2 regions of the Anoxybacillus sp. ST4 genome follow, and region 1 is predicted to be linked to the other one. Evidence: predicted binding sites of a transcription regulator. Region 1 holds the regulator's gene; the other holds the start of a gene.
The links. The regulator LexA, encoded in region 1, represses DNA repair genes until DNA is damaged. The targets are predictions, from matches to a motif close to CGAACATATGTTCG.
Positions count from the first base shown of each region.

Region 2: a site for LexA is predicted at 6,784-6,797, ahead of uvrB (excinuclease ABC subunit UvrB). Genes of this name have one in related genera too.

Region 1 is NZ_JAHZOE010000024.1:3,109-21,850, forward strand. It holds gene tkt (transketolase) at 1-1,068, opposite strand, end outside; gene K1I44_RS12205 (DUF896 domain-containing protein) at 1,214-1,444, opposite strand; gene K1I44_RS12210 (YneB family resolvase-like protein) at 1,468-2,148, opposite strand; gene yneA (cell division suppressor protein YneA) at 2,169-2,471, opposite strand; gene lexA (transcriptional repressor LexA) at 2,626-3,243, shown strand; gene glnA (type I glutamate--ammonia ligase) at 3,303-4,637, opposite strand; gene K1I44_RS12230 (MerR family transcriptional regulator) at 4,698-5,102, opposite strand; gene K1I44_RS12235 (methionine gamma-lyase family protein) at 5,204-6,472, opposite strand; gene hflX (GTPase HflX) at 6,486-7,733, opposite strand; gene K1I44_RS12245 (trimeric intracellular cation channel family protein) at 7,879-8,487, shown strand; gene K1I44_RS12250 (thiolase family protein) at 8,519-9,673, opposite strand; gene K1I44_RS12255 (3-hydroxyacyl-CoA dehydrogenase family protein) at 9,688-10,533, opposite strand; gene K1I44_RS12260 (long-chain fatty acid--CoA ligase) at 10,545-12,152, opposite strand; gene K1I44_RS12265 (CaiB/BaiF CoA transferase family protein) at 12,115-13,215, opposite strand; gene K1I44_RS12270 (acyl-CoA dehydrogenase family protein) at 13,227-14,372, opposite strand; gene K1I44_RS12275 (fatty acid--CoA ligase) at 14,385-15,944, opposite strand; gene spoVK (stage V sporulation protein K) at 16,072-17,001, opposite strand; gene hfq (RNA chaperone Hfq) at 17,120-17,344, opposite strand; gene miaA (tRNA (adenosine(37)-N6)-dimethylallyltransferase MiaA) at 17,379-18,314, opposite strand; gene mutL (DNA mismatch repair endonuclease MutL) at 18,426-18,742, opposite strand, start outside.
Region 2 is NZ_JAHZOE010000016.1:33,347-44,958, reverse strand. It holds gene cccB (cytochrome c551) at 1-88, shown strand, start outside; gene ftsE (cell division ATP-binding protein FtsE) at 249-935, shown strand; gene ftsX (permease-like cell division protein FtsX) at 925-1,818, shown strand; gene K1I44_RS10660 (murein hydrolase activator EnvC family protein) at 1,838-3,103, shown strand; gene K1I44_RS10655 (S41 family peptidase) at 3,284-4,720, shown strand; gene K1I44_RS10650 (MerR family transcriptional regulator) at 4,759-5,184, opposite strand; gene K1I44_RS10645 (PDZ domain-containing protein) at 5,363-6,529, shown strand; gene K1I44_RS10640 (CsbA family protein) at 6,531-6,755, shown strand; gene uvrB (excinuclease ABC subunit UvrB) at 6,863-8,836, shown strand; gene uvrA (excinuclease ABC subunit UvrA) at 8,840-11,612, shown strand, end outside.

The DNA of each region.
Region 1 (18,742 bases):
TGCCAAGCTTTTTCCTTCTGCGTATACTGGCAATGCTTTTTCCCAGCCTTCAGGAAGTTTACCTTCAATCGCCATGCGCAATTGTTTTGCTAAGTCCGGATACTCCTTCTCATATTCAGCAAACAGCGCATTCCACTCTGCTTCTTTTTTCTCGCCAGCCTCTTTTACGACTTTTTCAAAATGGGCATACACTTCATTTGGAACGTAAAAATCTTCTTCAAACGTCCAGTTATACGCTTCTTTCGTTAGTTTAATTTCATCTTTACCGAGCGGCGCACCGTGTACATCTGCTGTTCCAGCTTTGTTTGGTGAGCCGTAGCCAATCGTTGTCTTTACCTCAATTAACGTTGGACGTTCTAAATCTTTTTGAGCTTCAGCGATGGCTTGAGCAACTTCTTCAATATTGTTGCCGTCTTCTACGCGAATGTACTGCCATCCATACGCTTTAAAGCGTTGCTCTACGCTTTCCGAAAACGAAAGATTTAATTCCCCATCTAATGAAATATCATTTGAATCATAAAGCACAATGAGACGGCCAAGCTTTAAATGCCCTGCTAGCGAAGCAGCTTCTGCAGAAACACCTTCCATTAAGTCACCGTCGCCACAAATGGCATATGTAAAATGATTAATGATTTCGAATTTGTCCTTGTTGTATGTAGCTGCTAAATGACGCTCTGCCATTGCCATTCCGACAGCCATCGCAATCCCTTGGCCAAGCGGTCCAGTCGTCGCTTCTACCCCTGGGGTATGACCGTACTCCGGATGGCCCGGTGTTTTGCTTCCCCATTGACGAAACTGTTTAATGTCTTCCATCGTAACGTCATAGCCACTTAAATGAAGCAAGCTATACAATAGCATCGAACCGTGTCCTGCTGACAAGACAAAGCGGTCACGATTAAACCATTTTGGATTACGTGGATTATGGTTCATAAACTTTGTCCATAACGTGTACGCCATTGGTGCAGCTCCCATCGGCATTCCCGGGTGCCCTGAGTTCGCTTTTTCAATTGCATCGATCGACAATGTACGAATCGCAGCAATCGATAGTTGTTCAATCGTATGTGTCATCGTCTTCATCCTTTCGTTTGTAAACATTCTCATCTTTTATGATATAGAAAAGTGCGTGAAATGTACAATGTTTCACAACATTTTTTTTGACAAACTGACGAAAAAAGAGAACATCTATATTAGTATGTTCTCCACAATATGCGCATTAATGCAGTCGTTTTTTCTTGCTTTCCTTCAATTTTTTTGGGGTGACATCATTTCCATTAGGATCAATGACTTTTACATGATGCAATGTCTCGATCATCGACGCACGAAACGCCGCAATATACTCCGTTCGGAGTTGCAATTGTTCTTGTTTCTCTTCATCTGTCAAACCTTCTATTTTTGCTTTTTTAGCTAATGCATTAATTCGTGCGATTTTTTCAGCAGATAACATCCATCTCATTCCTTTGTACGAAATTACTTTTTATCCGTATCATCATACAAAAATTTTTCATCGTTGACAAGCTGCTCATATTCCTTATATCTTCGGTGAACGGTCGCTTTTGATACATCGTATCCAAATGAGCGAAGCATAGCAGCAATTTCAGCAAACGTTAAACCATTTTGACGTAAACGAACAATATCTTCCATTGGCACGTCTTTTCGATCCCGTCCAGCATGTTCGCCAATGTTGCGCAAATTATTTTCCGGTCGATAGCCATTTTGAACAGCTCTTTGCATCCCGCGTTTAATTTTTAAGTTATGTATTTTTCTTTGATACTCCTCTACAATGCTAATGATTTCTAAAACCATTGAGTCTGCTTCCGATAACTGAAGCTCCCCACGATGGCTTACTGTATAGACGCGAATACCTTCTTTTTGTAAACAACGAAGAAGCGCAATTTTTGCATTTCCTCGCCCAAGTCTTGTTTCATCTTGAACAAGAACGACGTCAATACGATGTTGTTTGATTGCATCGAGCAGCTCCATAATTCCTGCGCGCTCAATATCATAACCGCTTGCTTGCTCTTCAATGATTTTGACAACATTCATGTCATATTCCGTTGCAAGCTGTTTAAGTTCCTCTTTTTGTCTTTGTAACGATGTTTCTTGCGCTTGCTTCGTCGTGCTTACACGACAATAAATAATTGCGTTCATTCGCCATCCCTTTCTACTGACTATTGTTTGTTAGCGACAAGCTGGTTCTCGCCATTTGATTTTAACACAGGGATCACGATTTTCTCACCAACAATTAATCGGTCGTCTGAACGTCGATTGACTTCCATCACCCATTCAATAAATTGTTGATGGGACAATCGATGTTCATGTTTATACTTATCCGCTAGTTCCCATAATGTATCACCAGCTGATACGGTAATTTCAACATACTTTTCTTTATCAACAGATTGTGTTACATGTAAAAACGCCCACACGAACAATGCACTAAATAAGATCATCATCACATAATGTATTTTCCCCATACCATCTACCCCCCTAACACAGAACGTTTGTTTGTATTTATCATAACGGGAACTTTTGTTCGTGTCAACCATTTTTTTCGAACTTATGTTTGTATCTATGTACAAATATATGTTATAATGTGGGCAAAGATTGAAAAGGAAGAGGTGTATAAAGATGGCGAAATTATCAAAACGGCAACAACAAATTTTGGACTTTATTAAACAAGAAGTTCGCTCAAAGGGGTATCCACCATCGGTGAGGGAGATTGGGGAAGCGGTCGGTTTAGCATCGAGTTCTACCGTCCACGGACATTTAGCGCGTTTAGAAAGCAAAGGATTCATCCGCCGAGATCCGACCAAGCCTCGTGCCATTGAAATTTTAGATGATCATGAATCCATCCCAAAAACAAACGTCATCAACGTTCCAATCGTCGGAAAAGTCACAGCTGGACAACCAATTACCGCAATAGAAAACATTGAAGAATATTTCCCTCTCCCGGAACGATTCGTTTCACCAGATGATCAAGTATTTATGTTGCAAATTGTCGGAGAAAGCATGATTGAGGCTGGTATTTTAGATGGGGATTACGTGATCGTCCGCCAACAACAAACGGCCAATAACGGGGATATCGTTGTAGCTATGACAGAGGATAACGAGGCAACAGTAAAGCGCTTTTTTAAAGAAAAAGACCATATTCGCTTGCAACCTGAAAATTCATCCATGGAACCGATCATCGTCCAAAACGCTACCATTCTAGGGAAGGTCATAGGTGTATACCGAACTATTCACTAACAACATTAAATTTTCAGTATAATAAAAAAAGCTAACGGTGCTTCCGTTAGCTTTTTTTATTAGTACAGGCTCATATATTGTTCGCGTTCCCACGGATGTACTGCCGTACGGAACATATCCCATTCAATTTCTTTTGCCTCAACGAAGTGTTCAAATAAATGTCTGCCAAGGGCATTGACGATCACTTCATCAGATTTTAAGTTTTGCAACGCTTCTGCTAACGTTGCAGGTAAATCGACAATTCCTTCTTCCAAACGTTCTTCTTTCGTCATTACATAAATGTTGCGGTCAACTGGCGCAGGAGGCGTTAGTTTATTTTTAATTCCATCTAATCCAGCTGCCAACAATACAGCCATCGCTAAGTATGGATTAGCTGCTGGGTCTACGCTACGCACTTCAATGCGTGTGCTCATGCCGCGTGACGCTGGGATACGAATAAGCGGGCTACGGTTGCGTGCCGACCACGCCACATAACAAGGTGCCTCATAGCCTGGAACAAGACGTTTGTATGAGTTTACCGTTGGGTTTGTTACCGCTGTAAAGTTTGGAGCGTGCTTTAATACACCGGCAATAAACTGTAATGCTGTTTCACTTAGTTGTAGCTGACCGTTCGGATCAAAAAAGGCATTTTCACCATTTTTAAAGAGCGACAAGTTACAATGCATACCCGAACCATTCACACCAAAGAGCGGCTTTGGCATAAATGTCGCATGCAAACCGTGTTTACGTGCGACTGTTTTAACAACAAGTTTAAACGTTTGGATGTCATCACACGCTTTTACCGCATTAGCATACTTAAAGTCAATTTCATGTTGTCCTGGCGCAACTTCGTGATGGGATGCTTCAATCTCAAATCCCATTTCTTCTAATTCTAATACGATATCGCGACGGCAATTTTCCCCTAAATCTGTTGGTGCTAAATCAAAGTAGCCGCCATTATCATTTAATTCTAACGTCGGTTCACCTTTTTCGTCTAGCTTAAATAGGAAAAACTCCGGCTCTGGACCTAAGTTGAATTCTGTAAATCCGAGCGCCTCCATTTCTTTCAACACCCGCTTTAAGTTATAACGCGGGCATCCTTCGAATGGGGTACCATCTGGATTGTAAATGTCACAAATAAAACGAGCCACTTTCCCTTTTTCGGCTGTCCACGGGAAAATAACGAATGTATCTAAATCCGGATATAAATACATATCTGATTCTTCAATACGAACAAATCCCTCGATCGACGATCCATCAAACATCATTTTATTATCGAGCGCCTTTTGCAATTGACTTACAGGAATTTCTACGTTTTTGATCGTACCGAGAATGTCTGTGAACTGCAAGCGAATATACTTTACATTCTCTTCCTTTACAATACGAAAAATGTCTTCTTTTGTGTACTTAGCCATACATATTCCTCCCCCAGAATGAAAAAGATCATTTATGTTTATATTAAAAACATAAATTTTTTAATGGAAAAAGCGAGCGATGTCCCCTTGGCGAAGCGATGCACGATTAAAACGGCCGGCTTGCATTAATTCGGCACGCAACAATTTGCGTAACTCTGCCTCTGACAAATCTTGCTTCATCACTTTTGGTGCAACGGATGGCGTTGTCTCAACGTGCTGTTGTTGACGTGAGGCAAAAATTTGTTTAATCCCCGCTAAATTAACCCCTTGCTCGATGAGGTCTTTAATTTCAAGCAAGCGATCTACATCATTAAATGAAAATAGCCGACGATTGCCTTCCGTACGAGCAGGTGAAACAAGACCGTGTTCCTCATAATAGCGGATTTGACGTGCTGACAAATCGGTTAACTGCATAACAATGCCAATTGGAAACAACGGCATGGAGCGACGAATTTGACTATTCATGTCGACCCCTCCTCACGTAATACATATTTTCATTTTATTCTATGTTATCTTATATGTCAATGATATGTTACGTTTCATTACATATTTTTTTCTGAAATATTTTATAATTGAATTAATCGTTTTTCAAGCAATCGGTCAACAGCCATGCAAACAGCAATTTTCACGTGCGAATACGTGAGACCCCCTTGTACGTATGCAACATACGGTGGTCGAATTGGTCCATCGGCTGATAGCTCGATGCTTGCCCCTTGTACAAACGTCCCCGCCGCCATAATGACATCATCCTCATAACCCGGCATGTAATTCGGATATGGAGTAAAATGCGAATTGACAGGAGAGGCGAATTGAATGGCTTGACAAAACGCAATCATTTGCTCTGCTCCATCAAATTGCACGGACTGAATCAAGTCCGTACGCTTCGCATCCCACGTCGGATACGTATTCATTCCGATTCGTTCAAGCATTGCTGCAGTAAACACGGCACCTTTCAACGCTTGTCCAACGATATGGGGGGCCAAGAAAAAGCCTTGATACATTTCTTGCAAACTGTACAAAGAGGCGCCTGCTTCCGCACCAATTCCTGGCGAGGTCATACGATAAGCACACATATTGATATATTCTTTTTTACCGACGAGATATCCTCCTGTTTTCGCCAATCCACCACCTGGATTTTTAATCAATGAGCCGGCGATTAAATCAGCACCAACATGACATGGTTCTTGCTCCTCAACGAATTCACCATAACAGTTATCAACAAAAACAACAACATCTTGTTTAATTGTTTTAACAACATCAATCATTTGTTTGATTTCAGCAATTGTAAACGAAGGCCGAGGATCATATCCTTTTGAACGTTGAATGCCGATCATCTTCGTCCGACCGTTGATTGCTCGTTCGACTGCTTCAAAATCAACTTTTCCTTCTGAAGTAAGCGGCACGCTGTTATAACCAATATGAAACTCTTTTAACGAACCGATTCCTTCGCCGCGAATGCCGACGATTTCTTCTAGCGTATCGTACGGTTTTCCAGTAATATACAACAATTCATCCCCCGGACGTAACACACCAAACAGCGCGATCGTAATCGCATGTGTACCGGAAATGATTTGTGGGCGGACAAGCGCCGCTTCCCCACCGAATACGTCTGCATACACTTTTTCAAGCGTGTCACGTCCTATATCATCATAGCCATACCCTGTAGACGGAATAAAATGTGCATCGCTCACTTGATGACGACGAAAACTTTGCAGTACACGATATTGATTATAATCAATGCGAGCATCAATCGCCTGATGAATCGGTGCGATTTGTGCCTCAATTTCTTTGACAAGTGTAGAAATCGTTTCTCCATGTGTTAAATGCTCAAACATAACAAAACCCTTTCTATTTGTTGTATATTCTTAGTTGTAACAGTAATGGATGTTCCGACAATATGTAGCCGCTACATTCATACATGCCACTTTGTTCATTGTAATATATGTGCTGCACAATTGTTTCTGATTTTAGCTGTGCGAGCAGTTTCCCCTCAAATGCAGGAATCGCCACATCGTAACGTTCCATCGCTTCGATCATGTGTGCTTCAATAAATCGGCGCAGCTTTTGTACATCTTGTTCACTAAACGCACTTACTAATATATAGTCTGTTTTCGGGCTTGGAACAAAGCTTGGAAGGGTGATATCACGTTTGTTATATACAGTAGCGATTGGAATGGTCGTCGCCTCCAATTCTTCAAGTAAACGATAAACGGTTTGTTCATGTTGAATATAATCCGGATTCGATGAATCGACAATATGTAAAATAAAATCCGCTTCTTTCACCTCTTCTAACGTCGAACGAAACGCTGCCACAAGAGTAGTTGGCAAATCTTGAATGAAACCGACCGTATCCGTCAAAAGCGCCGTATAACCGCTTGGCAGCACCAATTTGCGCGTGAGCGGATCTAATGTAGCAAACAATAAATTTTCTTCAAAAGCATTGGCGTTCGTTAGTCGGTTAAAAAGTGTCGATTTCCCTGCGTTCGTGTAACCGACTAGCGCAATTTGAAACACCGCATTTTTCTTCCGCCGCTCCCGATATCTCCCTCGATGTTCAACAACAGCTTTTAACTGTGCTTTAATTTCGTCAATCCGGCGACGAATGTGACGACGGTCTGTTTCTAACTTTGTTTCCCCTGGTCCTCTCGTTCCGATTCCGCCGCCTAATCGGGAAAGTTCTGTTCCTTGTCCGCTTAAGCGTGGCAGTATGTATTGTAATTGTGCAAGCTCAACTTGCAATTTTCCTTCTTTTGAGCGCGCGCGGCTTGCGAAAATATCTAAAATAAGTTGCGTTCGGTCAATGATGCGCACGTTTAACAACTTTGTTAAGTTTCGATTTTGACTTGGCGACAGTTCATCATTAAAAATAATGACGTCTGGCTCAAATTGTTCCACGAGACGCACTAGTTCCTCCACTTTTCCTTTTCCAATATAAGTAGCTGGATGAACCGTTTCCCGCTTCTGCGACAGACTAATGATGACCTCACCGTTTGCTGTATGAACGAGGGAAGCAAGCTCTTCCATCGAATACAAAAATCGTTCATCATCAACATGCGGTAATTGACACCCAACAATAATTACTCGTTCTTTTTGCATATTTTCCCTCTTTCCTGTTGAACATCTGTTCTCATCATAACAAATCTCATTTAAAAGTGCTATGGCTGAAAAATGACCGTTGATTTTTTCATATTTTATACATAAAATTTTAACGTAATGTGACATAACAGAAAGGATTACGATCATGACTTGGGAAGTATTAAGTATGATTGGCACGGTTGCTTTTGCCATTAGCGGGGCGATTGTCGCCATGGAAGAAGAATACGATATTTTAGGTGTGTACATCCTCGGAATTGTAACAGCATTCGGCGGCGGTGCTGTACGCAACGTATTAATCGGCGTGCCTGTATCCATTCTATGGCAACAACAAACACTTTTTTTGATTGCGTTTATCGCGATGACGATTGTCTATTTATTCCCGCAAAAAATGTTGCCGCATTGGCAACGTTGGGGCAACTTTTTCGACGCCCTCGGACTTTCAGCTTTCGCCATTCAAGGGGCACTATATGCCGTTCAAATGAATCGACCATTAAGCGCAGTTATTGTTGCTGCTGTACTAACAGGGAGCGGAGGCGGAATGATTCGCGATGTATTAGCAGGAAGAAAGCCTCTTGTATTACGTGATGAAATTTATGCTGTTTGGGCCATTGTAGCTGGCGTTGCGGTTGGAACAGGCATTGCACACTCCTCAATTAGCCTGTATGTATTGTTTGTTGTCGTTGCCGCGTTGCGCATTTTATCGTACACATATAACTGGAAATTGCCGAATAAATCATTAAAAGCAGGGAATTAAAACAGGGGACCCAAATATCGTCCCCTGTTTTTTACTGTCCCCACCGCTCGACAATGGTCGCGGTTGCCATGCCGTGCCCGATACAAATCGTTAATAAGCCGTAGCGCCCCTTTCGTCGTTCGAGTTCGTGAACGAGCGACGTCATCAGTTTCACACCCGTTGCCCCAAGCGGATGACCTAACGCAATCGCACCACCGTTGACGTTTACTTTGGAAAGTGAAACACCAATTTCTTTTTGCCAAGCAAGGACGACAGACGCGAACGCTTCGTTAATTTCAATGAGGTCGATAGCGTCCATTGTGAGATTCGCTTTTTGTAATACTTTTTTCGTTGCCGGAATGACACCATCTAGCATGTACGTCGGATCAGAGCCAACAACTGTTTGAGCGACAATTTTTGCTTTCGGCCTCAAACCGAGTCGAATCGCTGTTTCCCGCTCCATGAGCAACACCGCCGCTGCGCCGTCGCTCATTTGGCTTGCGTTCCCAGCAGTAATTTTCCCGTTTTGTTTAAAGACCGGCTTCAATGCCGCCAGCGCTTCAAGCGATGTATCTTGGCGCGGCCCTTCATCAATTGTCACGATGATGTCGTTGCCGTCTTTATCAAGCCCGTTGACGGGCACGATTTCTTCCGTGAAGCGGCCTTCCGCTTGCGCCCGAAGCGCCCGCTGGTGGCTTTCGTACGCATATGCATCTAACTGTTCTCGTGTCAATTCGTATTTTTCAGCAATCAGTTCGGCAGAAACGCCTTGGTGGACGAATTCGTATTTTTCATGGAGCGACGGTGGAATCGTCCGCTCGTTTCCATCGCTTAAAATCGGCACTTTTGTCATACTTTCCACCCCAGACGCAATCGCGATGTCCATATCGCCTGATTTAATTTCCTGCGCAGCGAAATGAAGCGCCTGCTGGCCTGAACCGCACATCCGGTTAATTTGCACCGCGGGAACTTCTATCGGAAAGCCTGCCTCAAGCGCTGCTAAACGCCCGATATTATACCCTTGCTCGCCAATCGGTGTCACACACCCCATCACAATATCTTCAATCAATTGCTTTTCCACCCCAGCACGCTTAACAACTTCCTCAAGCACAATGGCCGCTAAATGAACCGGATGTTTGTCGCGAAACACCCCGTTTCGCTTGCCGACAGGAGTGCGTACCGCTTCGACAATGACTACTTCGCGCATGCTTTTCCCTTCTTTCATTCGTATGTGTAAAATCCTTTGCCTGTTTTTCGTCCGAGATGCCCTGCTTCGACGAGTTTACGGAGCGTCTGTGGCGGACGAAACCGGTCGCCATATGCTTCTGTCATATTTTCGCTGACAAACAACATCGTATCTAACCCGACTAAATCGGCAAGTTCAAGCGGCCCCATCGGATAATTCAGCCCGAGACGAATCGCTTTGTCGATATGCTCCGCAGAAGCGACCCCTTCTTCATACATGCGAATGCATTCGATCATATGTGCAGCTAGCGCTCTTGTTGTCACAAATCCTTGCATATCTTTTACGATGACTGTTTCTTTGCCGATTGCTTCCGATAGTTGCTGAATCGCTTCAATCGTCTGCCCGGACGTCGCCACGCCTTTCACAATCTCAATGAGCTTCATCACTGGCGCTGGGTTAAACCAATGCATGCCGACGACTTGGCTCGGACGCTTCGTCGCTGCGGCAATCGCCGTGACGCTTAATTCCGACGTATTTGTCGCTAAAATCGCTTCTTGTTTCGCGTAACGGTCAAGCTGTTCAAACACTTGTTTTTTGAGCGGCAAATGTTCTGGCACCGCTTCGACGACAACGTCTGCTTCTTTTACTGCTTCTTGCAAGTTCGTTTCCGTTTGAATGCGAGAAAGAATAGCGGACGCCTCTTGTTCTTGTAGTTTACCAGCCTTTACAAAACGAGAAAGGCTTTTTTGAATGGACTGCATTCCTTTTTCAAGTGCCGCAGCAGAAATATCGTATAAATAAACGGTTTTTCCTCCCATCGCTAACGACTGGGCGATGCCGCTTCCCATTAAGCCAGCACCGATGACCGCAATAATTTCCATCGTTACTCCCCCTATTGAACGTTCGTAAAATAATCGCGCAGTTGTTCACGTAATTTCATTTTCAAAAATTTTCCGACACTCGTTTTCGGAATTTCGCTCATAAAGACGATGTCATCTGGCAGCCACCATTTCGCAAATTGCGGACGTAAAAAGTCGTATAGCTCCTCTTTTGTCACATGTTTTCCTTCTTTTACTACGACGCAAGCGATCGGGCGTTCTTGCCATTGTGGATGCGGCACGGCAACAACTGCCGCTTCAAATACCGCTTCATGCGCCATAAGCGCATTTTCTAAATCGACAGACGAAATCCATTCCCCGCCGCTTTTAATGACGTCTTTCGTCCGATCGACAATTTTAATAAACCCTTCTTCGTCTACTGTCACGACATCGCCTGTATAGAGCCACCCATCGCGAAACGCGTCTTTGCTTCGCTCATCATTATAATATTCATCGGCAATCCACGGACCGCGCAAGCATAGTTCCCCCATTTCCGTTCCGTCCCACGCCACTTCGCCGTCTTTGCCAATCACTTTCATTTCTACCCCAGGCACAAGAAATCCTTGTTTCGCACGGATGTCCAATTTTTCTTCGTTCGATACGTGCTGCTGGTAGCTTTTGAGGCGCGACAAGACGACAAGCGGGCTCGTTTCCGTCATACCGTAGGCGTGCACGAACGGGATTCCGTATTTTTCTTCAAAGGCGCGAATCATTCCTTTCGGTGCTGCTGAACCGCCGCATAAAATGCGTGTCACGCTGCGTAAATCGTATGTGCCTTTCTCCAATTCGTTCAATAACCCAAGCCAAACAGTCGGCACACCAGCGGCAAGCGTCACTTTCTCTTGTTCCATCAGCTCGGCTAATATTTTCGGCGTAAATGCCGCCCCCGGCATGACAAGCGTCGTCCCGAACCAAACCGCGGCAAACGGCAAGCCCCACGCATTCGCATGAAACATCGGCACAACCGGCAGCGCCACATCCGATTCCGACAGTGCCGCGCTATCGGCAAGCCCAAGCGCCATGCTATGGAGAACGATGCCGCGATGGGAGTATAACACGCCCTTCGGATTTCCGGTTGTTGCGGACGTATAGCACATGCCAGCAGGGTGATGTTCGTCGATGTTTTTAACAAACGAAATCGGTTCAGTTTGTTGCAGCAACTGCTCATAGTGATAAACGGGCGCAAGCGTCGTCTCCGGGAGCGTCGATTCATCGGTCATAATGATAAACGCCTCGACGTTTATTTCGTCTTTCACCCGTTCAATGAGCGGCAATAAATCGGCGTCAATCAATAGCACGCGGTCGTTGGCGTGGTTAATAATATAGGCGATATGTTGCGGCGACAGGCGAATGTTAATTGTATGCAACACCGCCCCGATACCTGGAATGGCAAAATACGCTTCTAAATGGCGATGATGGTTCCACGCAAACGTACCGACGCGGTCCCCTATATTTACACCGAGCGTTTGCAATGCACTAGCAAGCTTTCTCGTCCGCTCGCCAATTTCTTTATACGTATGGCGGACAATCCCGTTCTTCATCCGCGAAATGACTTGTTTTTTCGGAAAAAACATTTCTGCCCGTTCAAGCATTGTCGCAATATTTAATGGAATGTTCATCATTTGCCACCACTCCTTTATGTTCGTTTAGTTTTGGGGCTCGTGCACGTTTCGTAAAAAACTGCTCATCATAACGGGTCGCTACTTCGATTTGGTCGTTATCCATATGAATCATTTTTCGGTACGTATCGCTTGCAAACCACGTTTTCGCTTCATCGGTTTCTAATACCGGCGTTAAGCAACAATCGACTTGTTGCGAAAAAACGATCCATTGTTGAAACGTCTTCGAGCGAAACAACTGCTTTATTTCTAGAAAAAGAGGATTGTCGTCGCAAGCTACTGACAAATGCCCTCCATACCATTCGGGCTTTTCGACTGCATTACAAAAATTGCGCCAAAAATGCGCTTCAAGCGCCGCAAGCGCCACGTACCGCCCGTCTTTCGTTTCGTACAGATGATACGACACAACTGTGCCAGCTAATACAGGAATCCCATTTTTTTGTCCTGTGTAATGTTCTAATACAAAATGATTCGTCATTATCGCAAGTAAACTGTCAACAAGCGCAACGTCAATATAGCACCCTTTTCCCGTCCGCTCGCGCGCATACAACGCAGCGATAATTTGTTCGACTACATGCATGCTCCCGATGAGATCGGCAAGCGTGATCGTCGGATGAACCGGGTGACCGTTCGCTTTTAGCTGGGCTAAAACGCCTGAAAGCGCCATATAGTTTAAGTCATGACTTCCGAACGATGCATACCGGCTATGTTGACCGTAACCGCTAATTGAGCAATACACAATCGATGGGTTAAGAGCCACTGCTTCTTCATAGCCAAGTCCAAGCCGTTTCATCACACTAGGACGAAAACTCTCAACGACAACATCGGCTTGGCGGATGAGCTGTTGCGCGATTTGAACATCTTGCTCGTTTTTCAAATCTAACGCGATGCTTTTTTTATTTTTATTGTTCGCGTCAAACAGGCAGTCGTCGGCTAGTCCGCGCATCCGATCGCCTGTTTTTGGCTCGATTTTGATGACTTCCGCGCCTAAATCCGCTAAGCGAAGGCTAGCGAACGGACCAGGGAGGTAGTGGGAAAAATCAATGACTTTCACCCCTTCAAGCAACGAAATCCCCCCTATAATCCAAGATGTTTCGCAATGATCATTTTCATCACTTCATTTGTTCCGGCATAAATGGCGCTAACCGGAATGTCGCGATAACGTCTTGCAATCTCGTATTCTTCCATATAGCCATAGCCGCCATGAAGCTGCATTCCCTCTGCCGCTATACGTTTGGCCATTTCTGTAATCCACCATTTTGCCATCGATACGTTCGCTACTACGTGTTTCCCAGCGATATGTTGTTCGATGACATCGTCAAGAAACGCGCGCCCTAGTGCAATTTCCGTCGCCATTTCCGCGAGCCGAAATTGGACAGTTTGAAATTGGCTAATCGTTTTCCCAAACGCCGTACGCTCCTTGACGTATTGTTTTGTTAAGTCAAACATCACTTCTGCCGCTGTCTGCGCCGCAATGGCAACAATGAGTCGCTCTTGCTGCAGTTTTTCCATCAAATAGTAAAATCCTTTTCCTTCTTCCCCAAGCAAGTTTTCAGCGGGAACTTTTGCATCGCTAAAAAACAGCTCGGCCGTATCTTGGGCATGCAATCCCACCTTCTCTAGCTTCCGACCGCGTGTAAACCCTGGTGTTCCTCTTTCGACGACAAGGAGACTCATACCTTTGTGTGGCGGATTTGCCTGCGGATTTGTTTTGCAGACGACGATGACTAAATCGGCATGAATGCCGTTCGTAATAAACGTTTTTTGTCCGTTGACGATATAATGGTCGCCTTGTTTCACCGCCGTTGTTTTGATACCTGCTAAATCAGAACCTGCGCCTGGTTCGGTCATCGCAATGGCAGTGACGATTTCCCCAGACACACATTTTGGCAACCATTTTTTCTTCTGCTCGTCTGTTCCGTACGACGTGATGTACGGAACAACGATGTCGTTATGCAAGCCGATGCCGACAAGGCTTGATCCTACTTTTTCCAACTCTTCATTGATGACGACGGAATAGCCGAAATCGGCACCAAATCCACCGTATGTTTCGTCTACCCACGGACAAAGGAAGCCGTTCTCTCCCATTTTCCTCCAAAATTCCCGTGGAATGATTCCTTGTTTTTCCCACTCTCCATAAAATGGATACGCTTCTTTTTGTAAAAATTTCTGGAATGCTTCGCGAAAGATGTGATGCTCTTTCTGCAAATACGTCGCTACCATTTTCCCACCGTCCTATGATTGAGCCATTTTTTTCATTTGTTCGCGCAATAAAAACTTTTGAATTTTTCCGCTTGCATTACGTGGCAATGCCTCTACAAAATAGTACGCGCGCGGTCGTTTGTATGGGGCGAGTTTATCGCTTTGTTTGCAAAACGCCTCTAATTGTTCAGCGGTAAGCGATTTGTCTTTTTTCACAACAAACGCAACGACTTTTTCTCCCCATAGCGCATCCGGTTCGCCAAGCACCGCAACATCAAGCACTCCTTCATGTTCATAAAGCACGTCTTCTACTTCACGCGGATAGACGTTTTCGCCGCCGCTAATAATCATGTCATCGACACGGTCGGCAACGTATAAATACCCGTCTTCATCCATATAACCTAAATCGCCAGAATGATACCAACCTTTATACATCGCTTTTTCCGTCGCATCTTCGCGATTGTAGTAGCCGACCATCATGCATGGACCTTTGACGATAATTTCGCCAACTTCCCCTGGCGGTAAAATGTCATCGGGGTCAGACGGTCCGTCTTCGCGCGGTTTGACGATGCGAATTTCATGGTTTAAACACGCACGTCCAGCAGATCCGGCTTTCGTTAATTGCTCCTCTTCGTATAAGAAAGTTACCGCTGGTCCCATTTCTGTCATGCCGTACGCTTGAATTAAGTCAATGCCTAACCGCTCTTTGCATTCTTTCACAAGCACTGGCGCCATCGGAGCAGCTCCGTACAAACCGATGCGAAGCGATGATAAATCATAATCGGACAATTTTTCTTGCAAAAGCATATTCCACATTGTCGGTGCAGCAAATAAGACAGTAATTCGTTCTTGTTCGATGACGGTTAATACTTGTTTCGGGTCGAAATGATGAACAATAACATTTGTTGCTCCAGCATGGACGCGCGGAAGGAAGCAACAATGCAATTCTGCGCAATGGAACATCGGTGCGGTGACAAGCCCCCGCTCTGTTTCGCGAATGCGCATCACAGAATTGCAAATCAAGCTTTGCTCGACCATGTCGCGATGTCGATGCATCACCCCTTTTGGCCGTCCTGTCGTTCCGCTTGTATACATAATCGCATATAAGTCATGTTCGAAAACGTCGATGGCTGGAAGCTCGCTAGTTGCTCGTTGGATTTGTTCATGATAGGAAGCAGCGTACGCTGGCGCTTGCCCGTCAATGACCCAAAAAGAAATGTGCGGAAATTCATGATGAATGGCTGTAATTTGTGGTTCAACTGCTTGTTCAAATAAAACGATTTTTGGGGTAGCATCCGTTAAAATGTAAGCGATTTCTTTCGGTCGTAAACGAAAATTAATCGGGTTAAAAACAGCGCCGATTTTCGCGCACGCAAAAAAAGCGGTCGCAAGTTCTGCTGTATTAAATAACACGGTCGATACGCGATCTCCTTTTCGGACTCCCGCTTCTAAGAAAGCGTTTGCAAGTCTGCTCACTTCTTTTTCCCATTGTTCGTACGTATAGCGAAGTCCTGTGCGGATATCGACAAGCGCTTCTTTTTTCGGGAATTTCCTTACCGACTGTGAAAATAACTCTCCAATCGTAATGTACAAAAAAAATCCCTCCTCACTTTTTATATCAATATAAATAATATTTATTATTTTCAGACTATATTCTACGAAATAAAGAAGAAACCCTTCTTTCGTACATAAAAAAATAAGGAAGGTTTCCCTTCCCTATTCATTCAACAACTAAATCACGTTCCCGTATGATCATGAGCTCCTTTTTGTCATAGCGTCCTTCGTGTAATAAACGTACTGCTTGTTTTCGAATTGCTTTTTCAATCAAGTTTCGAATGTAACGACCGTTACTAAACTTCCTTTGGAATCCCCCTACCAGTAACTGTTCAATATGTTCACGTAATTTTCGTTCTGCATCGGAAGTAAGCTCATATTCCCTTATGTGAAGCATTTGTTTTGCAATTTGTACAAGTTCCTCTGCTGTGTAATCAGGAAACTCAAGCATCAATGGAAAGCGTGACGGCAATCCTGGGTTGAGAGATAAAAAATAATCCATCTCAGCCGGATATCCTGCTAAAATCACAACTAAATCATCAGAAAAATCCTCGATTCCTTTTACTAACGTATCGATCGCTTCTTTTCCAAAATCTTTTTCCCCTCCACGTGCTAACGAATATGCTTCATCAATAAATAAAATCCCCCCGCGCGCTTTTTTAATTAAATCACGCGTTTTATTTGCTGTATGACCGATGTATTCACCAACTAAATCGGCACGTTCTGCTTCAATAAAGTGCCCTTTGGATAACACGTTCATTTCTAAAAATAACTTCCCAAGAATACGAGCAACTGTCGTTTTTCCTGTACCTGGGTTCCCTTTAAAAATCATATGAAGCGATTGTTTATTTCCTTTTAATCCGTTCGCTTGACGTGCTTTATTAATATATAACCACGCGTAAATTTCCTTAATTAATTTTTTCACTTCACTTAGCCCAACTAGCTCATCTAGCTCTTTTTGAATATCTTTCAACACCGCATGTTGATGATAATCAATTCGATTGGCCGTTTCTTCTTTCGTCAAATAATTGACGTTTTTAGCATTAAGTACGATATTAATTTGACTTTTCGTTTGCTTCATTGTCAACTCTGACAAGGCGACGTCACCTCTCCTTCACCGTTGCTTCTTTTACTAATATACGCTGTTCATATCCATTTCGTGACAAACGCCTAGCGAAAAAAAATCGCCCACCTCATCTGGTGAGCGATTTAGCTTACTCGATCTCAATTTTCACATTTTTTTGTGGCGCAAATGTGGAAATCGCATGTTTATAAATTAATTGTTGTTTCCCATCAACTTCTAATAACACCGTAAAATTGTCAAACCCTTTCACTAGACCACGCAATTGAAATCCATTTAACAAAAATACAGTAACCGTTGTCCCTTCCTTGCGCAACTGGTTTAAAAACTGATCTTGAATATTTATTGTGTTTTTCATTGCTTCGTCCTCCTCTTTTCTCTCTACATTACGTCTATATATTCGACTGAAAGCGAAACTTTCCTTCTATGTAATGCAAAATTTCATTTACTCGCACCGAAAACAGCGTATCATCCGTCATATCAAACCATTGAACGGGCATTTGATTGCGAAACCATGTCAACTGGCGCTTCGCATAGCGACGCGAGTTTTGCTTCAATTGTTCAATAGCTTCTTCTAGTGTGATAAGTCCATCTAAATACGAATACAACTCTTTATAACCGATCGCTTGAATTGCCTGACAATCGCGTACACCTTTTTCGTGTAACCGTTTCACTTCTTCGATCAATCCTTGAGCAATCATTTGATCTACTCGCTTATTAATACGCTCATACAATTTCTCACGTTCCATTGTCAGTCCAATAAGCGCTGTGTTATAAACGAGCTGCCGCTTTTGTTCTTTTAGCCATTCCGTCATCGTTTTTCCTGTGCAATGATAAATTTCTAATGCGCGAATGACGCGACGAACATTATTTGGATGAATACGCTCGGCACTTATCGGATCAATTTTTTTTAATTCCTCATAAAGTTCAATGGACGAACATCGTTCTAGCGATTGACGATACAAATCATTTGATGGAGCACTTGAAAATTGGTAATCATAGATGACAGATTGGATATATAGCCCTGTGCCTCCAACGATGATTGGAAGTTTTCCTCGATTCGTAATCTGTTGAATAAGCGATCGAGCAAGCGTCTGGAACTCTGCAACGGAAAAAGATTCATACGGCTCTTTTATATCAAGTAAATGATGCGGGATTTCTTCCATTTCTTCTCTTTGAATTTTTGCTGTTCCAATATCTAATCCTTTGTACACTTGCATCGAGTCACCATTAATAATTTCCCCATCTAAATGCTTGGCCAACTCTATACTCATTTTCGTCTTCCCTACAGCCGTTGGCCCAATTAACACAACGACTTTCTCTCCCATAAAATACCACTACTTTCCACTCTAGTTCACATTCATTTATTATAGACAAACGATGTATATTTTATCATCTATTTTGAAAAAAATTTAGCCTTGGGAACAATGTATCCTTCTCTACATGACACGTTTAAACATTTTTTCTAACTCATAAGTGGAAAAATGAATAATAATTGGACGACCATGCGGACACGTAAATGGGTCGCTCGTTTTCCGCAACGATTCAAGCAACGCGAATATTTCGTCGCTACGTAAAAATTGATTCGCTTTAATGGATTGTTTACAACTCATCATAATCGCAACTTTTTCACGCAACTGCTTCATATCGACTTTTTTCATCGTTAATACTTGTTGAATCATTTCTTCGATGATTGTCGCCTCCTCCCCTTTCGGAAACCATTGGGGATGGGAACGAACAATGAAACTGTTATGAC
Region 2 (11,612 bases), on a different contig from region 1:
CGTCAACGGTCGTGGAGGCATGCCAGGTGGCTTACTTCGCGGTGAAGATGCTGATAAAGTAGCGGAATGGTTAGCTGCGAAAAAGTAAGAGGATGCGATTTTGTGCATCCTCTTTTTATTTGTAACAGTCTTGAAATATAACTGTAAATAAAATTCGCCCCCTTTTTGCGACAAATGATGATATAATGGACGAGGTAAGAATTTTGCAGGAATATGTAGAAAAACATCGAATACTTAGGTGGTTGCTTATGATTGAAATGCAAGATGTATATAAAACGTATCCGAACGGAGTGATCGCATTAAACGGCATTTCCGTTCGCATTAAGCAAGGTGAATTTGTATATGTCGTCGGTCCGAGCGGCGCTGGGAAATCGACGTTTATTAAAATGATGTATCGCGAAGAAAAGCCGACAAGCGGAAAAATTATGATTAACGGTGTGAACTTAGCGAATATAAAAGACAGCAAAGTGCCGTTGCTTCGCCGAAACATCGGAATCGTCTTTCAAGACTTTAAGCTTCTTCCCAAGTTAACCGTATATGAAAACGTTGCGTTTGCTTTGGAAGTCATTGAAGAATCGCCAAAAAACATTCGCAAGCGCGTCATGGAAGTGCTTGACTTAGTTCGGTTAAAACATAAAGCGCGCTTTTATCCAGATGAATTATCAGGTGGAGAACAGCAGCGCGTGTCGATTGCCCGTTCGATCGTTAACAATCCGTCGATTGTCATTGCGGACGAACCGACAGGAAATTTGGACCCGGATACATCGTGGGAAATCATGGATATTTTCGAGCGCATTAATGACCGCGGAACAACGATTGTGATGGCAACGCATAACCGTGAAATTGTCAATACGATTCGCAAGCGCGTCATTGCGATCGAGCGCGGGAAAATTGCGCGCGATGAAGTGAAGGGGGAGTATGGCTATGAAACTTAACACCCTTCGCCGTCATTTTCGTGAAAGTTTAAAAAGTCTCGGACGAAACGGTTGGATGACGTTTGCGTCCATTAGTGCTGTCACGGTGACGCTTTTGCTTGTTGGTGTGTTTCTCGTCATTATGCTCAACATTCAACATATAACGAAACAAATTGAACGCGATGTTGAAATTCGTGTGCATGTCGATTTGAGCGCAACAGATGCGGACAAAGATGTGCTGCGGGCGAAACTGAAAGCTCTTTCTGGTGTGGAAAAAGTAGCGTATTCATCAAAGGATGAGGAGCTTCAAAAGTTAATTGAAAGCTTTGGGGAAGATGGGCAGTCGTTTCGTTTGTTTGAGCAAGATAATCCGTTAAGCGATGTATTTATTGTGAAAGCAAAAAATCCGCTTGATACGGAAAAAATCGCAAAACAAGTTGAAGCTTTGCCTTCTGTCGGTAAAGTCAAATACGGAAAAGGACAAATTGAAAAGCTATTTGCGGCAACGACGACGATTCGCAACGTCGGATTGGCGCTCATTGTCGGATTATTATTTACGGCGATGTTTCTCATCTCAAATACGATTAAAATTACAATTTTTGCCCGTCGTCGTGAAATTGAGATTATGAGATTAGTAGGGGCGACTAACGGATTTATTCGCTGGCCGTTTTTCCTTGAAGGGCTATGGCTCGGTGTATTAGGTTCAGTTGTGCCAATTGCGATCGTTCTATCCGCTTATTCGTACGTATTTGATTTACTGTACCCAAAATTAAAAGATACGTTTTTTCAACTTCTTCCTTTTTATCCGTTTGCATGGCAATTGGCGGCAGTGCTCGTTTTATTAGGGGCATGCATCGGCATGTGGGGAAGCTTGATGTCTGTCAGACGATTTTTGAAAGTATAGAAAGAGAGAGGGGTTTACGGTGCAAAAAAGATGGGGAACGATTGTTGTCGCTGTGATGCTGCTTGTTTCAAGCGTAGCTGCGCCTGCGTATGCGGTGACGAAACGTGATATTCAACAGAAAAAAGAAGAAATAAAAAATGTACAACAAAAGCAGTCAACGATTGAAAATAAAATTGAACAGTCGCAACAAGAAATTGAACGGCTAAAAGCGGAACAGCAAAAGATCGATGCGGAAATTAAAAAGCTCGATTTAGCTGTCGAAGAGACAAGTGCTAACATTCGTGCGAAACAACAAAATATTGAAGAAACGAAACAGCAAATTATCGCGCTTCGCAAAGAAATCGAGGAAGTAACAGCCCGCATTGAGCAACGCAATGAGTTGTTGAAAGAGCGGGCGCGCTCGCTGCAAGAAAGCGGAGGAGTTGTCAGTTATTTGGACGTGTTGCTTGGAGCGAAAAGTTTCAGCGATTTTATCGACCGAATGAGCGCGGTTGCGACCATTTTCGAAGCAGACCGTCAAATCATTAAAGAGCAAGAAGCAGATAAAGCGTTAAAAGAAGCAAAAGAGGAAGAGCTAAACGACAGCTTAGTTCGCCTGCAAGAGCAGCTAAATGAGCTACAAAAGTTAAAACAAACGTTAAACGAACAAATTGCGGCGAAAGAAAAACTGATGGCGCAATTGAAAGAGCAGCAAAAGCACGAAGAGGAAAAGCAACTCGCTTTAGAGGAAGAAAAAGAGTTGCTTGAGAAGCAAGAAGCAGCTATGAAAAACCAATTGCAAGAGATGATTCGTCGCCAAAAAGAACAGGAAGAAGCACGGAAACGAGCATTATCAAGCCGCGGATCATCGTCAGAGAGCGGTGGCAGTTTGCCTCCTGTGTCGAACGGTGCATTCATGCGTCCAGCAAACGGTCCAATTACATCAACATTTGGACCGCGGTGGGGTGAATTCCACTACGGAATCGACATTGGAAAACGCGGGGCTAGTGTGCCTGTCGTTGCGGCAGCTGACGGTTATGTTTACCGCTCATACTATTCCTCAAGTTACGGAAACGTCATTTTTATCATGCACTATATTGATGGACAAGTGTACACGACAGTATATGCCCATCTTGAGTCCCGCCTTGTTGGTGAAGGACAAAACGTGAGTAAAGGGCAAATGATCGGCTATATGGGCAATACAGGTCGCTCATTTGGCGCGCACTTACATTTTGAATTGCATCGCGGACCTTGGAATGCATCAAAGTCTAACGCAGTCGACCCATTAAAATATATTCCGTTTTAACGGTAAGCACAGCGAATGAGCTGTGCTTTTACGTATTGGTTGAGAAAGTTGTACGTTCGGTGTAAAATAAATACATCTTCAAGTAGTTATGAACGGTACAAGCTATTCATATAATGAAAACAAATGGGCATCGCACACGGTGTGATGCCTTTCATGTATCGAAGGGTGAGGAGGCAAAACATGAACAAAAAAACAATCGCAGCACTTATGGCTTTATCGATGTTGTTCGGCTCGGGTGTGACGTATGTCGGCATGCAGTCGCTCTCTTCGCAAACGTCAACGATTACAATCGATATGCCGACGACAACGGAAAAGCCGTCGAATGAGGAACTGAAAAAAATCGAACAAGCATACAGCATGATTAAACAAAAATACGTTCAAAACGTTGATGACCAACAGCTTATCGATGGCGCTATTCAAGGAATGATTGCGACGTTAAAAGATCCGTACTCCGTTTATATGGATAAAGAAACGGCAGAGCGATTTAACGAATCGCTAGATTCTTCTTTTGAAGGAATCGGGGCGGAAGTGAGCATGGTTGACGGCAAAGTAACGATTGTCGCCCCATTTAAAGGATCGCCTGCGGAAAAAGCTGGGCTTCGTCCAAATGACCAAATTATTAAAGTGAATGGGGAAAGTTTAGAGGGGCTTGATTTGTATGAAGCCGTCTTAAAAATTCGCGGCAAAAAAGGAACGGTTGCTCGCTTGGAAATTATTCGCCCTGGCGTAAACGGTGTATTGACAATTGAAGTCGTTCGTGATGAAATTCCGATCGAAACGGTATACGCGTCCATAAAGGAAGTGAACGGCAAACGAATCGGCTATATTGAAATTACGTCGTTTGCGGAAAAAACGGCGGAAGATTTTAAAAAGAAGATATCCGACTTTGAAAACAATGGGATCACAGGGCTCATTATCGACGTGCGCGGCAATCCGGGAGGGTATTTGCAAAGTGTGGAAGATATTTTGAAAGATCTTGTTCCGAAAGATAAACCGTACGTACAAATTGAAGAACGTGATGGCGATAAACAACGTTTCTTCTCCAATATAACGAAGAAAAAAGATTATCCAATTGTTGTGCTTATTGATAACGGAAGCGCCTCGGCATCAGAAATTTTAGCCGCAGCGTTAAAAGAAGCGGGCGGCTATCCGCTCGTCGGTGAAAAAACGTTTGGAAAAGGAACGGTTCAACAAGCGTTACCGATGGATGACGGCAGCCATATTAAATTAACGTTATATAAATGGCTCACACCAAACGGAAATTGGATTCATCAAAAGGGCATTGAACCAGATGTGAAAGTGAAGCAGCCTGACTTTTTCTACGCTCATCCGTTGCAAATTGACAAGCCGCTGGCGTACGATATGAACAATGAACAAATTAAAAGTGCACAACAAATGTTAAACGGGCTCGGCTTTAATCCGGGGCGTGAAGACGGCTATTTCAGCAAACAAACTGAACAAGCTGTGCAAGCATTCCAACAAGCCAATAGCTTGCCGGTCACAGGAAAAATTGATAAGCAAACGGCCAATGTGTTGCAAACAAAAGTGATGGAAGCTGTTCGCGACGAGCGATACGACGAGCAATTAAAGCAAGCGTTACAAATGATCGCAAAATAAACATCGCCCCCTGTCTCTTCTGAGGCAGGGGGCGCGTTTTATATGAACAGACTAATAATCCCACGGCGCTTTTGTTTCGTCGGCTTTTCGACGGGAAGTTCTGCTTGTTGTTGTTCCAGTTCGGCGATGCGCCGCTCAAGCTGTTGAATATGTTGAAGCATTTCTTCCATTTCTCGCCGATGTTGCAATAGTTGAAACGAGACGACGTCATCTGCTTTTTGTTCAACTTTTCGTTCGAGCTCATCGAGACGTTGTTCTACCTCTTCCCAATCGACATGTTCCTTCTCTTCTTCCTCTATGCCGAGAAACTTATATTTTTCTAGTTGTTCGACCGCTTCGTTCGTAAACACATAATGTCCTGCCTCGTTTTTTTTGCATGGAATGTTATACTTTTTTACCCACCGTTGCACCGTTTTTGTCGATACGCCAAGCCGTTTAGCGACTGTGCTCGTTTTTAGCTCCATCGTTCCACGCTCCTTCTCATCTTATATGAGAAAACAGTTAGACACTTCGTTTCAAATTCCTTTTTCCTTGACAAAACTAGTGCTCATTCGGCAAAGAAAGTGAATTTTCGTCAACCATAAATGCTTGAAATTTGTTACAATACAAAATAGACGATCGGAAAAAATGGAGATGATGGAAATGGAATTATGGGGACTAGAATGGTTGAAAGTATTCGGAACGTTTTGGCTGCAACCGTTGTTATATTATGCGATCATATTTGCTTCGTTTATCGGCTGGCGCCGTGTGCAACGCGAGCGGCGCGATTTTCATACGCGCGTCTATCGTTCTTCTCGTGAGCTACGTGCTATCGTTCGCTCACGCAGTTGGTTTGCGGTTGTTTTTTCAATTGTAACCGTTGGCGTTGGACTTGTCATTCCGAACGATACGCTCGTTTTTTGGGCGATTGTGACGATCGTATGCAGCTTTATGATGCAGCTCCGGCTTTTATCGGCTGCATATGTCGGGAGCATCGTCATATTTACTGTTAGTTTTTTTGCGCAAATGGAGTGGGCGAAGCCATTTTTTGATCATTTTTTCCCTCAGATGACGGAAACAAATGTGACCGCCGTCGCGCTTTTAATCGGGTTGCTTTTGTTTATCGAAATGTGGCTCGTTCACCGCGAAGGAGCAGAGCTTAGCTCGCCGCGGCTTGTAACGAGTAAGCGGGGACTCGTCATCGGTGAACAAATGATGCAACGTCTTTGGCTCGTACCTTTTATTATTCCTGTTCCAGGGGAGGGAGTGACGCCGTTTGCAGCGTGGTGGCCAATGATTTCAGGCGGTGATGCGTATTCATTTGTTCTCGTGCCGTTTTTACTTGGCTTTTCTCAACGCGTGCAAACGAGCATGCCTACTCATATAGCGAAATGGACCGCAAAGCGCATCGGTTGGCTCGCCACGGTTGTTAGTTTGCTAGCGATTGCTAGCTACTGGTGGGAGCCGCTAGCGATCGTTGTTGCAGTTGTCGCTATTTTATGGAGGGAATGGATTGCTTTATCAGCGAAATTGTATGAACAAAAGCGGCCTCCGTATTTTACAAAACGAGCGAATGGGCTTGTCATTTTAGGCGTGTTGCCGGATACGCCAGCACATAAAATGGCGCTTTCGGTCGGAGAAGTAATTGTGAAGGTAAACGGTATACCGGTCGTGACGGAAGATGAATTTTATGCAGCATTGCAACATAATCGTGCATTTTGTAAGCTAGAGGTATTAAACGAGAGCGGAGAAGTTCGCTTTGCGCAATCGGCTTTATTTGAAGGCGAACATCATGAACTTGGACTGTTATTCGTAAGAGATGAGGGATAGTATGTGGTTTTTGTTAGCGTTAATTGTACCGGCGTTGCTAGTTATTTTATTTACGCGGGTGACGTATAACCATTATGTCGGAACGTTGCTTACTGTCGCGTTGCTCGTAGCATCGTATGTGAAAGGATATACGGATCAATTGTATGAAATTGTTGCTGATGTAGCGTCGCTCATCGTCGGATTTTTATATGCTAAACGCATGGTAGAAAAGCAAAAACAGTCGTAAACCTGTCCATATGGGCAGGTTTTTTCATAGAATATTTGTTCGTATTTTTCGCTTTTCGATTCGTGAATATGGTACAATGAAAATAGAAATGAAGTGGAGGGACGATTGTGGACACATTTCAATTAGTATCCGCTTATGAGCCGCGCGGCGATCAGCCAAAAGCGATTGCCGAACTCGTTGCAGGCATTCAACAAGGCAAAAAACATCAAACGTTGCTCGGAGCAACAGGAACAGGAAAAACATTTACGATTTCAAACGTCATTCAACAAGTGAATAAACCGACGTTAGTCATTGCGCATAATAAAACGTTGGCAGGGCAGTTGTATAGCGAGTTTAAACAGTTTTTCCCGCATAATGCGGTCGAATATTTTGTGAGCTATTATGATTATTATCAGCCGGAAGCGTACGTGCCGCAAACGGATACGTACATTGAAAAAGATGCGAGCATTAACGATGAGATCGATAAATTGCGCCATTCCGCAACGTCTGCGTTATTTGAACGGCGCGATGTCATTATTATCGCAAGCGTGTCGTGCATTTATGGTTTAGGTTCTCCGGAAGAATATCGCGAACTAGTCGTCTCCCTTCGCGTCGGAATGGAAATCGAGCGCGATTATTTATTGCGGCGGCTTGTTGATATTCAATACGAGCGAAACGATATTGATTTTCGGCGCGGAACGTTTCGTGTGCGCGGGGATGTTGTTGAAATTTTTCCAGCTTCACGCGATGAGCATTGCATTCGCATTGAGTTTTTTGGCGATGAAATTGAACGCATTCGCGAAGTCGACGCGTTGACGGGGCATGTGATGGCAGAGAGGGAGCATGTGGCGATTTTCCCGGCATCGCACTTCGTTACGCGCGAAGAAAAAATGAATATAGCGATCGAAAACATTGAAAAAGAATTAGAAGAGCGGCTTCGCGAGCTGCGTGAACAAGGAAAATTGTTGGAAGCGCAACGACTCGAACAGCGGACGCGCTACGATATTGAAATGATGAAAGAGATGGGATTTTGTTCGGGCATCGAAAACTACTCGCGTCATTTGACGTTGCGTCCGCCCGGTTCGACCCCTTATACGTTGTTAGATTATTTTCCTGACGACTTTTTAATTGTGATTGACGAATCGCATGTGACGCTGCCGCAAATTCGCGGCATGTATAACGGGGATAAAGCGCGAAAAGAAGTGCTTGTCGAACACGGTTTTCGCTTGCCGTCGGCGCTCGATAACCGCCCGCTCACGTTTGCAGAATTTGAGCAAAAGGTGAATCAAATCATTTACGTATCAGCGACGCCCGGTCCGTATGAACTTGAACATTGTCCGCAAGTTGTCGAGCAAATTATTCGTCCGACAGGGTTGTTAGATCCGACGATTGATGTGCGACCGATCGCAGGGCAAATAGACGACTTAGTTGATGAAATTCAAAAGCGCATCGCTCGCAAAGAACGGACGCTTGTGACGACATTGACGAAAAAGATGGCGGAAGACTTAACCGATTATTTAAAAGATATTGGCATTCAAGTTGCTTACTTGCATTCCGAAATTAAAACGTTAGAGCGAATTGAAATTATTCGCGATTTACGATTAGGCAAATACGATGTGCTTGTCGGCATTAACTTATTGCGTGAAGGGCTTGATATTCCAGAAGTATCGCTCGTTGCTATTTTAGATGCCGATAAAGAAGGATTTTTACGCTCTGAACGTTCACTCATTCAAACGATTGGACGGGCGGCGCGCAATGCGAACGGGCATGTCATTATGTATGCTGATACGATCACGAAATCAATGGAAATTGCGATCAATGAAACGAAGCGGCGCCGCGCCATTCAAGAAGCATATAATCGCGAGCATGGTATCGTGCCGAAAACGATTCAAAAAGACGTTCCAGACGTTATTCGCGCTACGTTTGCTGCGGAAGAAAAAGAAACGTACGAAACGAAAGATGTTCGTCATTTATCAAAAGAAGAACGTCTTGCGCTCATTGCCCAACTTGAACAAGAAATGAAAGAGGCGGCGAAAGCTCTTCATTTCGAACGTGCAGCACAATTGCGCGATCTCATTTTAGAACTGAAAGCTGAGGTGTAGCGTATGGATCACATTATCGTCAAAGGAGCGCGTGCACACAATTTAAAAAATATTGATGTCGTCATTCCGCGCAATAAGCTCGTTGTGCTTACCGGCTTATCGGGCTCGGGAAAATCATCGCTTGCGTTTGACACCATTTACGCGGAAGGGCAACGGCGATATGTCGAATCGTTATCGGCATACGCTCGGCAATTTCTAGGGCAAATGGATAAGCCTGATGTCGATTCGATTGAAGGGCTGTCACCCGCCATTTCGATTGATCAAAAAACGACGAGCCGCAATCCGCGTTCAACGGTCGGAACGGTAACGGAAATTTACGATTATTTGCGCTTATTGTTTGCGCGTATCGGACGTCCGATTTGTCCGACGCATGGCATTGAAATTACATCGCAAACGGTTGAGCAAATGGTTGATCGATTAATGCAGTATCCGGAGCGGACGAAAATGCAAATATTAGCTCCGATCGTTTCGGGAAGGAAAGGGACGCACGTCAAAACGTTAGAAGAAATAAAAAAGCAAGGATATGTACGCGTGCGCATCGACGGGGAATTGCGCGATGTATCTGAAGACATCTCCCTTGAAAAAAATAAAAAGCATTCAATTGAAGTCGTTGTTGACCGCATCATGATGAAAGAGGGCATTCAGTCGCGTCTTGCCGACTCGCTCGAGACGGCGTTAAAGCTCGCGGAAGGAAAAGTGCTCGTCGACGTCGTCGGACAAGAAGAGCTATTGTTTAGTGAACATCATGCTTGCCCGCATTGTGGTTTTTCTATCGGTGAATTAGAGCCGCGCATCTTCTCGTTTAATAGTCCGTACGGGGCATGTCCATCGTGTGACGGGCTCGGGTCGAAGCTTGAAGTCGATCTTGACTTAGTTATTCCAAATCAAGAGTTGACGCTTCGTGAACACGCGCTCGCGCCGTGGGAACCACAAAGCTCGCAATATTATCCGCAGCTGTTAGAAGCGGTATGTCGTCATTACGGCATTGATATGGACGTGCCTGTGAAACAGTTGCCAAAACAACAGCTCGATCTTTTATTGTATGGATCGAACGGTGAGAAAATATATTTTCGCTATGAAAACGACTTCGGCCATGTGCGCGAAACGTATGTGGAGTTTGAAGGTGTCGTGCGCAATGTCGAACGCCGTTATCGCGAAACGACATCGGATTATGTGCGCGAACAAATGGAAAAATATATGACCGAACAACCGTGTCCGGCGTGTGATGGCAACCGTTTGAAAAAAGAAAGTTTGGCTGTTTTTATAGGCGGCAAGCATATTGGAGAAATGACGGCGATGTCGGTCAATGAAGCACTCACGTTTTTTGAAACGCTTCAATTGACGGAAAAGGAACAAAAAATCGCTCATTTAATTTTGCGTGAAATTGTTGAGCGTCTCGGCTTTTTAAAAAATGTCGGGCTCGATTATTTAACGTTAAACCGAGCGGCAGGGACGCTTTCAGGTGGAGAGGCGCAGCGCATCCGGCTCGCAACGCAAATCGGCTCGCGGCTAACAGGGGTGTTATACGTGTTAGATGAGCCGTCGATCGGGTTGCATCAGCGCGATAACGACCGGCTTATTGCGACGTTACAAAGCATGCGTGATTTAGGGAATACGCTCATCGTTGTGGAACACGATGAAGATACGATGCTTGCGGCAGATTATTTAATTGATATCGGGCCAGGAGCGGGGGCGCACGGCGGACAAGTCGTCGCTGCAGGCACGCCTGAACAAGTGATGAACGACCCGCAGTCGTTAACCGGCCAATATTTATCAGGAAAAAAATTTATCCCCCTTCCGCTCGAACGAAGAAAGCCAGACGGTCGTTGGCTGGAAGTCATTGGTGCACGAGAAAACAACTTAAAAAACGTCGATGTCCGCATTCCGCTCGGATTGTTCGTGGCGGTGACGGGCGTATCGGGTTCGGGAAAAAGTACGCTCATTAATGAAATTTTGCATAAAGCGTTAGCGCAAAAGTTGCATCATGCGAAAGTGAAACCGGGAGAACATACAGACATTTACGGTATTCATTATTTAGATAAAGTAATTGATATCGATCAATCACCAATCGGTCGCACACCGCGCTCAAACCCTGCGACATATACGGGCGTGTTTGATGACATTCGCGATTTATTTGCGACGACGAACGAAGCGAAAATGCGCGGGTATCAAAAAGGGCGGTTTAGTTTCAATGTAAAAGGCGGTCGTTGTGAAGCGTGTCGTGGCGACGGGATTATAAAGATCGAAATGCACTTTTTACCTGATGTCTATGTGCCGTGTGAAGTATGCCACGGCAAGCGATACAATCGCGAAACGCTAGAGGTAAAATATAAAGATAAAAATATCGCCGAAGTGCTTGATATGACAGTAGAAGAAGCGCTCGCGTTTTTTGAAAACATCCCGAAAATTAAACGGAAATTGCAAACGTTATACGATGTCGGCCTCGGTTATATGCAGCTCGGCCAACCGGCTACAACGCTCTCCGGGGGTGAAGCGCAGCGGGTGAAATTAGCGTCCGAATTGCATCGTCGTTCGACAGGAAGGACGTTATACATTTTAGACGAACCGACAACAGGCTTGCATGTTGATGATATTGCCCGTTTATTACACGTGCTACAACGGCTTGTGGAACAAGGGGATACAGTGCTTGTTATCGAGCATAATTTAGATGTCATTAAAACAGCCGACTATATTATTGATCTTGGTCCAGAAGGCGGCGATGGCGGCGGACAAATCGTTGCCACGGGGACGCCAGAGGAAGTCGCTCAAATCGAGC